Linked DNA regions of Gluconacetobacter diazotrophicus PA1 5. The protein of the gene in region 1 binds, or shares a complex with, the protein of each later gene. Links are inferred from orthologs where the notes say so. Each region holds a gene or a part of one and is shown on either strand. Other genes may lie near its edges.

Evidence for each region.
Region 2: the proteins of GDI_RS09970 (region 1) and tldD are in contact, whole or in part, in a solved structure (PDB 5NJ9), measured with the Escherichia coli proteins. The link is inferred for Gluconacetobacter diazotrophicus PA1 5 from one-to-one orthologs.

Annotation. Positions count from the first base shown.
Region 1 is NC_010125.1:2,138,876-2,143,613, forward strand. What follows is about bases 713-3,711. They hold GDI_RS09970 (TldD/PmbA family protein), read left to right. Parts: upstream 713-1,541; coding sequence 1,542-2,882; downstream 2,883-3,711. Other genes in these bases: GDI_RS09965 (M16 family metallopeptidase), read left to right, coding at 713-1,545; GDI_RS09975 (Tim44 domain-containing protein), read left to right, coding at 2,909-3,711. Also shown: thrC (threonine synthase), read left to right, coding at 1-215; more of GDI_RS09965, read left to right, coding at 280-712; more of GDI_RS09975, read left to right, coding at 3,712-3,871.
Region 2 is NC_010125.1:1,331,873-1,336,541, forward strand. Bases 813-3,742 are described here. They hold tldD (metalloprotease TldD), read right to left. Parts: upstream 3,043-3,742; coding sequence 1,582-3,042; downstream 813-1,581. Other genes in these bases: GDI_RS06340 (GNAT family N-acetyltransferase), read right to left, coding at 813-1,414; GDI_RS06350 (TonB-dependent receptor), read left to right, coding at 3,296-3,742. Outside these bases: GDI_RS06335 (pyridoxine 5'-phosphate synthase), read left to right, coding at 1-266; more of GDI_RS06340, read right to left, coding at 263-812; more of GDI_RS06350, read left to right, coding at 3,743-4,669. UniProt on the Escherichia coli protein: Metalloprotease involved in CcdA degradation. Suppresses the inhibitory activity of the carbon storage regulator (CsrA).

The DNA of each region.
Region 1 (4,738 bases):
GGATGTTCCGCGAACCTGGCATTCCGATGGTGGCGATGGCCACCGCCCATCCGGCCAAGTTCCCCGACGCCATGGAACAGGCGACCGGCATCCGCCCGGCCCTGCCGCCGGCGCTTGCGGATCTATTCGACCGGCCGGAACGTTACGAAGTCGTGGCCGCGCGGCTGGACGTGGTCGAGGACCGGGTTCGGGCGGCGGTGCTGAAGAACGCCTGAACCGCCCTTTTCCCATCTCTTCGGACGTCCGGCCCCGCCGGCCGGACCGTCACGCAGGACCCTGATGACCGACCAGATCAACGTCACCCGCCTTCCCTCCGGCCTGACCGTCGTCACCGAACGCATGGAGCGCGTGGAAACCGTGTCGTTCGGCGCCTATGTCGCCGCCGGCACGTGCAACGAGCATGCCGAGGAAAACGGCGTGTCGCACTTCCTGGAACACATGGCGTTCAAGGGAACGGACAGCCGCACCGCCGCCGGCATCGCCGAGGAAATCGAGAACGTGGGCGGCCATATCAACGCCTACACCGCGCGCGAGCATACGGCCTATTACGTCAAGTTGCTGAAGGAGGACCTGGCACTGGGCGCCGACATCATCGGCGACATCCTGACCCACAGCAGCTTCGCCCCCGACGAGGTCGAGCGCGAGCGCGGCGTGATCCTGCAGGAAATCGGCCAGGCGAACGACACGCCCGACGACATCATCTTCGACCATTTCCAGGAAACCGCCTTCCCCGAACAGCCGATGGGCCGCCCCACCCTGGGCACCGAACCGCTGATCCAGGACATGAGCCGCGAGACCCTGATGCGCTACATGCGCACCCATTACACCACCGCGAACACCGTGATCGCGGCGGCGGGCAACCTGCACCACGCCGATGTGGTGGCCCTGGCCGAACGGCATTTCCGCGACCTGCCGGCGCTGGACAGTTCGACCGGCTTCGATTCCCGCTATCTGGGCGGCGAGTTCCGCAAGGAGAAGGAACTGGACCAGGCCCATGTGGTGCTGGGCTTCCCGTCGGTGGGCTATGGCGACCCGGACTACTATCCGGTCCTGCTGCTCTCGACCCTGCTGGGCGGCGGCATGTCGTCGCGCCTGTTCCAGGAAATCCGCGAGAAGCGCGGGCTGGTCTATTCGGTCTATTCCTTCAACGCTCCGTTCCGCGATGGCGGCCTGTTCGGCATCTATGCCGGCACGGGCGAGGACCAGGCCGACGAACTGATCCCCGTCACGCTGGAGGAGTTGCGCAAGGTGCAGGGCCATGTCGGACAGGACGAGCTGAACCGCGCCCGGGCGCAGTTGAAGTCCTCGCTGCTGATGTCGCTGGAAAGCACCGGCAGCCGGTGCGAACAGCTTGCGCGGCAGTTGCAGGTGTTCGGCCGCCTGATCCCGACCGCCGAAACGGTGGAGCGGATCAACGCCGTCACCATCGCTGACGTGCGGCGGGTGGCCACGCGGCTGTTCCGGGGCAAGCCCACCCTGGCCTCGCTGGGGCCGGTGCGCAACATTCCCGGCATCGCCGCCATTGCCGAGGCCCTGGCGGCATGAGCACCGATCCGCTCGACCTCCTCGGCACCCTGATCGGCAAGGCCCGGGCGGCCGGTGCCGACGCGGCGGATGCCGTCTACATGGCGCGGACCACGCACGGCGTGCAGGTCCGCAACGGCCGGACCGAGGACCTGGAACGGTCCGAGACCAGCGACCTGGGGCTGCGGGTCTTCGTCGGCCGCCGCTCGGCCATCGTCTCGGCCACCAGCCTGGACCCGGAACGCTTCGACCCGCTGGTCGCCCAGGCGCTGGCCATGGCCCGCGTGGTGCCCGAGGACCCGCATTCCGGCCTGTCCCCCGACGCGGTGCAGGGCTTCGTGGACGCGGCGGGGATGGACCTGCTGGACCCGGCGCAGCCCGACACCGCCGCCCTGCTGGACCGCGCGCGCGCGGCCGAGGACGCGGCGGTATCGGTCGCGGGCGTCACCAACAGCAATGGCGGATCGGCCTCGTCGGGCCTGTCCGACATCATCCTGATGACCTCGGCCGGGTTTTCCGGCCGCTACGCCCGCAGCAGCCATTCGGTGTCGGCCAGCGTCCTGGCCGGACAGGGCACCGGCATGCAGCGGGATTACGACTATCACGCGACGGTGCATCTGTCCGATCTGGACGATCCCGCCAAGATCGGGCGCAGCGCCGGCGAGAAGGCGGTGGCCCGGCTGAACCCGACCCGGCCGCGCACCGGCAGCATGGCGGTGGTGTTCGACCCGCGCGTATCCTCCAGCCTGCTGGGCCATCTGGCGGGGGCCGTGAACGGCAGCGCCATCGCCCGGGGCACCTCGTTCCTGAAGGACCGGATGGGGCAGCGGATCATGCCGGCCGGCATCCACATCATCGACGACCCGACGCAGTCGCGCGGCCTGTCAGCCCACCCGTTCGACGGCGAGGGCATGCGCGCGGGCGAACTGGTCATCGTGCAGGACGGGGTACTGATGAACTGGGCGCTGGATTCCCGCAGCGCGCGGCAGGTCGGGCTGCCCGGCAACGGCCGGGCCAGCCGGGGGACCACGGCCCCTCCGGGACCGTCGCTGGGCAGCCTGTATGCCCGGCCCGGCACCGTGACACCGGCCGCGCTGATGGCGGACATTGCCGAGGGCATCTACGTGACCGAACTGATGGGATCGGCCATCAACGGCCTGACCGGCGATTACAGCCGGGGCGCCTCCGGCTTCATGATCCGTGGCGGCACGCTGGCCGAACCGGTTGCCGAATTGACCATCGCCGGCAACCTGAACGACATGTTTGCCCGCATGGTCCTGGCGGACGATCTGGTATTCCGCCGTGGCATCAACGCGCCCACGATCCGGATCGACGATCTGATGATCGCCGGTTCCTGACCCAGCGATACGGGATGGACAGATCCATGAGCACACCGACCACGCCCGCCCGTCCGCCCCGCCCCCGTCGCGCGGCGATCCTGCTGCTGGGCACCGCGTTGGCCGCGCTGCCGCTGCTGGGCCTGCCGCAGGGCGCCGACGCGCGTCCGGGCAGCGGCCTGTCGATGGGCAGCCGGGGATCGCGCACCTATAGCGCCCCCGCCCCGACGACGACCTCGCCCTACGGCGCCGCGCCGATGCAGCAATCGATCATGCCGCGATCGGCCCCGGGCTATGGCGGCGCGCCGTCGGCCTTTCCCCGCTCGCCCTATGGCGTGCCGTACGGCTCGCCCTACGCGGCCCGGCCGCATCCGTTCGCCAACGGGTTCCTGGGCGGGTTGCTGGGCGCGGGCCTGTTCGGCGTGCTGTTCGGACACGGGATCGCGGGCGGGCTGCATGGCGGCGGCAGCTTCCTGGGTTTCCTGATCCAGCTTGTCCTGCTGTTCCTGCTGGTCGGCTGGCTGGTGCGCCGGTTCGGCGGTGGCGCGCGCAGGACGGCGCCCATGCCCGCCGCCCCCTATGGCCAGGGCCCGTCCGCCGATCAGGTCACGATCACGCCGGACGATTACCGGGCATTCCAGCGCCTGCTGCTGGATATCCAGGCGGCATGGAGCCAGCGGAACCTGCCGGCGCTGCAACACATGGCGACGCCCGAAATGGTGGGCTATTTCAACGCCCAGTTGTCCGACCTGGCCAGCCGCGGCGCGCGCAACGTGGTGTCGGACGTGCGCTTCGAACAGGGCGACCTGTCGGAAGCGTGGAGCGAGAACGGCTTCGACTACGCCACCGTGGCCATGCGCTATTCGATGGTGGACATCACCACCGACATGACGGGACGGGTCATCGACGGCAGTTCGACAGAACGGGTGATGGTGACCGAACTCTGGACCTTCGTCCGCCCGACGCGCGGCGGGGCGTGGCTGCTGTCCGCGATCCAGCAGGGCCGGTAGTACCTCCCCCCAGAAATTCGCGAGCGAATTTCACAGGCAAGGCAGATCGCGATGAGGTGAATCACCTGATCCCGTGAAAATGCCCGCAAAACCACGCAATGGAGCATTTTATCAGAGTCTGGTCTGATAAATTGCTCTGGACACATCAATACCTGAAAGACCTGTCGATCTCTGAAATTCGCACGCGAATTTCAGAGGCAGGATAAGCGCGACCGATCACGAGATCCGGCAATTACCGGTCCAGATCGCAGAGGCGCAACCTCCATTCTTTTTTTATTTTGCATACGAACCCACTGGACGCCACATCAATTTCTAATACCAACGGTTATAGGTACTGACCCGTGTGTGCCCATTTCCTGAGTCCGATGGATCGGATGGTGTCAGGCAGGGCGGCAAGCTTGTTCCAGGCGGAACAGGCGGCGTCGATGATATGATCGATGCCGTCGAAGACGGTGTTGGACAGCCAGTTGGCGCGCAGGAACTGCCAGACATTTTCGACCGGGTTCAGTTCGGGCGCGCGGGACGGCAGGAAGATCAGGCTGATATTGCGGGGCAGCTTCAGCTTGTCGGTGGTATGCCATCCTGCGCGATCGAGCAGCACGACGGCGTGGGCACCGCGGACGACGCAGCGCGAGATTTCCTCGATGTGCAGTTGCATGCTGGCGGTGCCGATGAACGGGAGCGCCAGGCCGGCGGCTTTGCCACGCGCCGGACAGATCGCGCCGAACAGCCAGGCATTCTCGTAGCGCTGATCAGCCGGCTGGCGTGGCCGCGTGCCACGCCGGGCCCATTGTCGGACGATGCCGTTCTTATGGCCGATCCGGGCCTCGTCCTGGAACCAGATCTCGATCGGCTTGCCCTTGGGCA
Region 2 (4,669 bases), 810 kb from region 1 along the record:
CCGTGGTGGAACTGCATACCGGTGCCTATGCCGAAAACCGGGCGGGGGAACTGGCGCGGTTGCGGCAGGGGGCGATCCTGGCGGCGCAGGCCGGGCTGGAAGTCCATGCCGGCCACGGCCTGACCTACGACAATGTCGGACCGATCGCGGCGCTGCCGCAGGTGGTCGAACTGAATATCGGCCATTTCCTGATCGGCCAGGCGATCTTCGACGGGCTGCCCGCGGTCATTGCCAGGATGCGGGAGGCGATGGAGAGGGGGGCCTAACCCAGGGCCTTCTCGTACACCCGATGCCGCTTGCAGGGCTCGGGCACGATGCGCTCGATCAGCCGGCGCATCGGCATGTTGGTTTCCAGGATCCAGCCCAGTTCGATCATGCGATAGGGCAGCGTGCGCCCCCGGCGCATCAGTTCGCCGATGATCAGCGCGGGCAGGATGGCGCCCAGCGCCGTGCCTTCCAGGTCCTTGCTGACGCCCAGCAGGATGACGCGGGCGGAATGGAAGCGGTGGCGCAGCAGCCGCGTGACCAGCCGGACCCAGCCCAGCGGCGACGGCGCGCCGCCCAGGTCGCCCACGATGTCGTAGACGTTGGGCACCACCAGGGCCACGGCCACGGGCTCGCCCTTCTGCTCGATCAGCACGTAATGTTCGGGCCGCAGCAGGGGCTTCATCTGCGCGACCATGGTGCTGATATCCTCGCGCGTCAGGTCGACGGCGCCCCAGCTCCGGCGCCAGGCGTCGTTGTACAGGCGGCGCAGGATCTCGGCATCCTCGGCCAGATGGCCCTTGCGCAGGCCGCGCGTGGTGACGGTGCCCAGCCGGCCCTCGCCCAGGCGCAGGCCGGACGGCAGGGGCAGCGCCGCCTCGGCCTCGGGCCCCACCTGCATCTGGTAGGCCACCACGTCCATCGCCTTGGCGAAGCCGCAGGCCTCGACCAGCTTCGGCAGCCAGTGCGGGTGCCACGGCATGGCGATCATGGGGGGCATCTGGTGGCCTTCCACCATCAGCCCGTATTCGCCGTTATAGTTCAGCAGGAACGGGCCGCGTGCCACCTCCGCCCCCTGCTCGCGCAGCCACGCGCAGGCCGCGTCCAGCAGGGCGGCCACCACCGCGGCGTCGTCGATCGCGTCCAGCGCGCCGAAAAAGCCGACAGCCCGGCCCTCGCGCGGGGCCACCAGGTCGTCGATCTGCGCCGAGACGCGGCCGACCGGCCGGCCGTCGCGCATCGCCAGGAACAGGCGGGCACGGCCGTGCCGGAAGAATGCGTTCTTCTTCGGTTCGACCAGGTCGCGCTGCTCCATGTCCAGCGGCGGGACATAGCCCGGCTGGCCCGCGTAAAGGCGGCGCGGCAGGGCGACGAACACCGAAAGCAGGCGCCTGCCCTCGACGGGCACGATCGTGACCGGGGCCGCCATGGCAGAAGAACGTTCAGTCGGCATGTACAAGTTCTGCAGCTATCCCGTTATCGCCCACTATTCCGGGCACTGGACATAAAAAGACAGCTCAGAACACACAGGTCGAGAGGGTGTAAAGTTAAGATTTATTTCAGTTCGTATCCTGGAACGAGCGCCGGGGCCGCCGGCTATTTCCCGGTTCCCCCCACCGTCAGGCCGGTCATCTTCAGCGTCGGCTGGCCCACGCCGACCGGCACGCCCTGCCCGCTCTTGCCGCAGGTGCCGACGCCGGGGTCCAGCGCCATGTCGCCGCCGATCATCGACACCCGGGTCATCGCGTCGGCACCGTTGCCGATCAGGGTGGCGCCGCGCACCGGGGCGGTGATCTTCCCGTCCTCGATCAGATAGGCTTCCGACGCCGCGAAGACGAACTTGCCCGAGGTGATGTCCACCTGGCCGCCGCCGAAATTGACCGCGTACAGCCCGCGCCGGGTGGAGCGGATCATGTCCTCGGTCGAGGCGTCGCCGCCCAGCATGATGGTGTTGGTCATGCGCGGCAGCGGCGCGTGGGCATAGGACTGGCGCCGCCCGTTGCCGGTAGGGCGCACGCCCATCAGCCGCGCGTTCATCCGGTCCTGGATGTAGCCGGTCAGGATGCCGTCCTCGATCATCACCGTGCGGCCCGACGGCGTGCCCTCGTCGTCGATGGTCAGGCTGCCGCGCCGGTCGGGCAGGGTGCCGTCATCGACCACGGTGACGCCCGGGGCGGCCACGCGCTGGCCCATCAGCCCGGCGAAGGCCGACGTGCCCTTGCGGTTGAAATCGCCCTCCAGCCCATGGCCCACGGCCTCGTGCAGCAGGATGCCGGGCCAGCCGGCGCCCAGCACGACCTCCATCTCGCCCGCCGGGGCCGGTACCGCGTCCAGGTTGACCAGCGCCATGCGCAGGGCCTCGTCCACCGCGCCCTTCCAGACGGCCTCGTCCAGCAGGCGGGTATAGGAATAGCGGCCGCCCAGGCCGTGGCCGCCGCTTTCGCGCCGCCCGTCCTTTTCCACCACCACCGACACGTTCAGCCGCACCAGGGGCCGCAGGTCGGCCACGCGCGCGCCGTCGGCGCGGATGATCTGCACCGCCTGCCATTCGGCGGCCAGCGAGGCCGAAACCTGCACCACCCGGGAATCGCGCCCCCGCGCGTAGGCGTCCAGCGCCGACAGCAGGGCGGCGCGCGACGCGAAATCGGTCTCGCCCAGCGGGTTGGTGTCGCCGTACAGGTGCCGGTTGGTGGCGTGGGGTGCCGCGGCCATGGTACCCGACCGGCCGGCGCGCACCTGCGTCACCGTGTCGGCCGCGCGCTTCAGGGCGGACTCGCTCAGTTCGTCGGCATGGGCGAAGCCGGTTTCCTCGCCCAGGATCGCCCGCAGCCCGAACCCCGACGACGTGTCGAACGTGGCCGACCGGATGACCCCGTCATCCAGCGAGATCATCTCGCTCTCGCGGTATTCCAGGAACAGCTCGCCGTCATCCATGCCTTCCAGCGTGCGGCGCACCAGCGCCTCGGCCTCGGCCCGGCCCAGGGTCGCCCCCGCACGGTCGAAGAACAGCCGGTCGGTCGCGGTCAGCGGGTTCAGGATCGGGGTGGTGGTGGGCATGGGGCACAAACTCCGGATGACGGCGTGGCCGGGTGGGCGTCGCCATCTTTTCATAATCGGATTCCGATGTGGGGCGAAACCGCCCGATTGACCAGTGCCCCTTCCACGGCGGTGTCTGCCTGGTCCTTTCCATCGGGCGGTGGGAAGCCGCAATCCCCGATTGACACGCTGTTACACTCTCGTTACGTGCTTGTTGAGAATGATTATCATTCGTGACAAATTATGTCAAATTTTGCGGGGCACGCCAGAATGATTGTCCACAGGAAATATCGCGTCGAAAAAATCCGGGGGGACCGTTTCCAATCTTACCCTCTGCGGTACCACCCTGCTGCTGGGGGCCCAGTCCGTCGCCCATGCTGCCGACACGCTGAAGCGCGACGAGAAAAAGAAGAAGACGCACGACCCCGCGATCCACCAGCAGGGTCGTCCGCTTCCGGCGCACGAGGAAATCGACGTCGTCGGGCAGTGGCAGCACCGGTCGCCCAAATTCACCGCCCCGCTGCTGGACACGCCCAAGAGCGTGACGATCATTTCACGCGAATTGCTGGACCAGACCGCATCCCACACGCTGGTCGACGCCCTGCGCAACGTCCCGGGCATCACGATGGGGGCGGGCGAAGGCGGGAACCCGGTCGGCGACCGGCCGTTCCTGCGCGGTTTCGATGCGCAGTCCAGCACGTTCGTCGACGGCCTTCGCGACGTCGGCGCGCAATCGCGCGAGACGTTCAACGTCGAGGCCGTGGAGGTCATCAAGGGCGATTCCGGCGCGATCAGCGGGCGGGCGGGTGCCGGCGGGTCCATCGTGATCGACAGCAAGATGCCCAGGCTGAAGAACTCGCTCGATGCCAGCCTGGGCTTCGGCAATGCCGGTTACAAGCGCGGGACGCTGGACGGCAACTGGCAGTTTTCGCGGACCGGCGCCTTCCGCCTGAACCTGATGGGCGACGACGAAAACAAGGCTGGTCGGGGACCCACAGAATTCAAGCGGTATGGGGTGGCGCCCTCGGTCTCGCTGGGGCTGGGCACGCCCGACCGGGTCACCCTGATGTATTACCACATGCAGAACGACGACCTGCCCGATGTCGGCATTCCCTACGACAATCCCACCTTCAACGCCCGCACCGACGGCGCCCCGCGCCTGATGACGGCCGGCAACGGCGCGCCCGTCAAGGTCCCGTTCGACACCTGGTACGGCCTGGTCAACCGCGATTCCGACCAGGATTCGATCGATATGGGCACGCTGCGGCTGGAGCACGATTTCAACAGCCACCTGCATATCCGCAACACGACGCGCTATTCCGAGACCAGCCAGAACGACCTGTGGACCATGCCGGACGACAGCCAGGGCAACATCTATTACGGCTATGTCTACCGGCGTCTCAACAGCCGCGTCTCGACGTTCGATACGGCCATAAACCAGACCGACTTCTATGGAACGGTGTCCCTCCTGGGGTTCCGCAACCAGTTTTCGACCGGCATGGAATTCACGCGCGAACAGGGCAAGAACGATACCGACACGGCTTATGTGAACGGCGTCAACGTCGCGTCCGGCACGAATTTCACGCATTGCGCCACGGCGCTCGCCTTCACGTCCCATACCTGTACAACGCTTTCCAATCCCAATCCC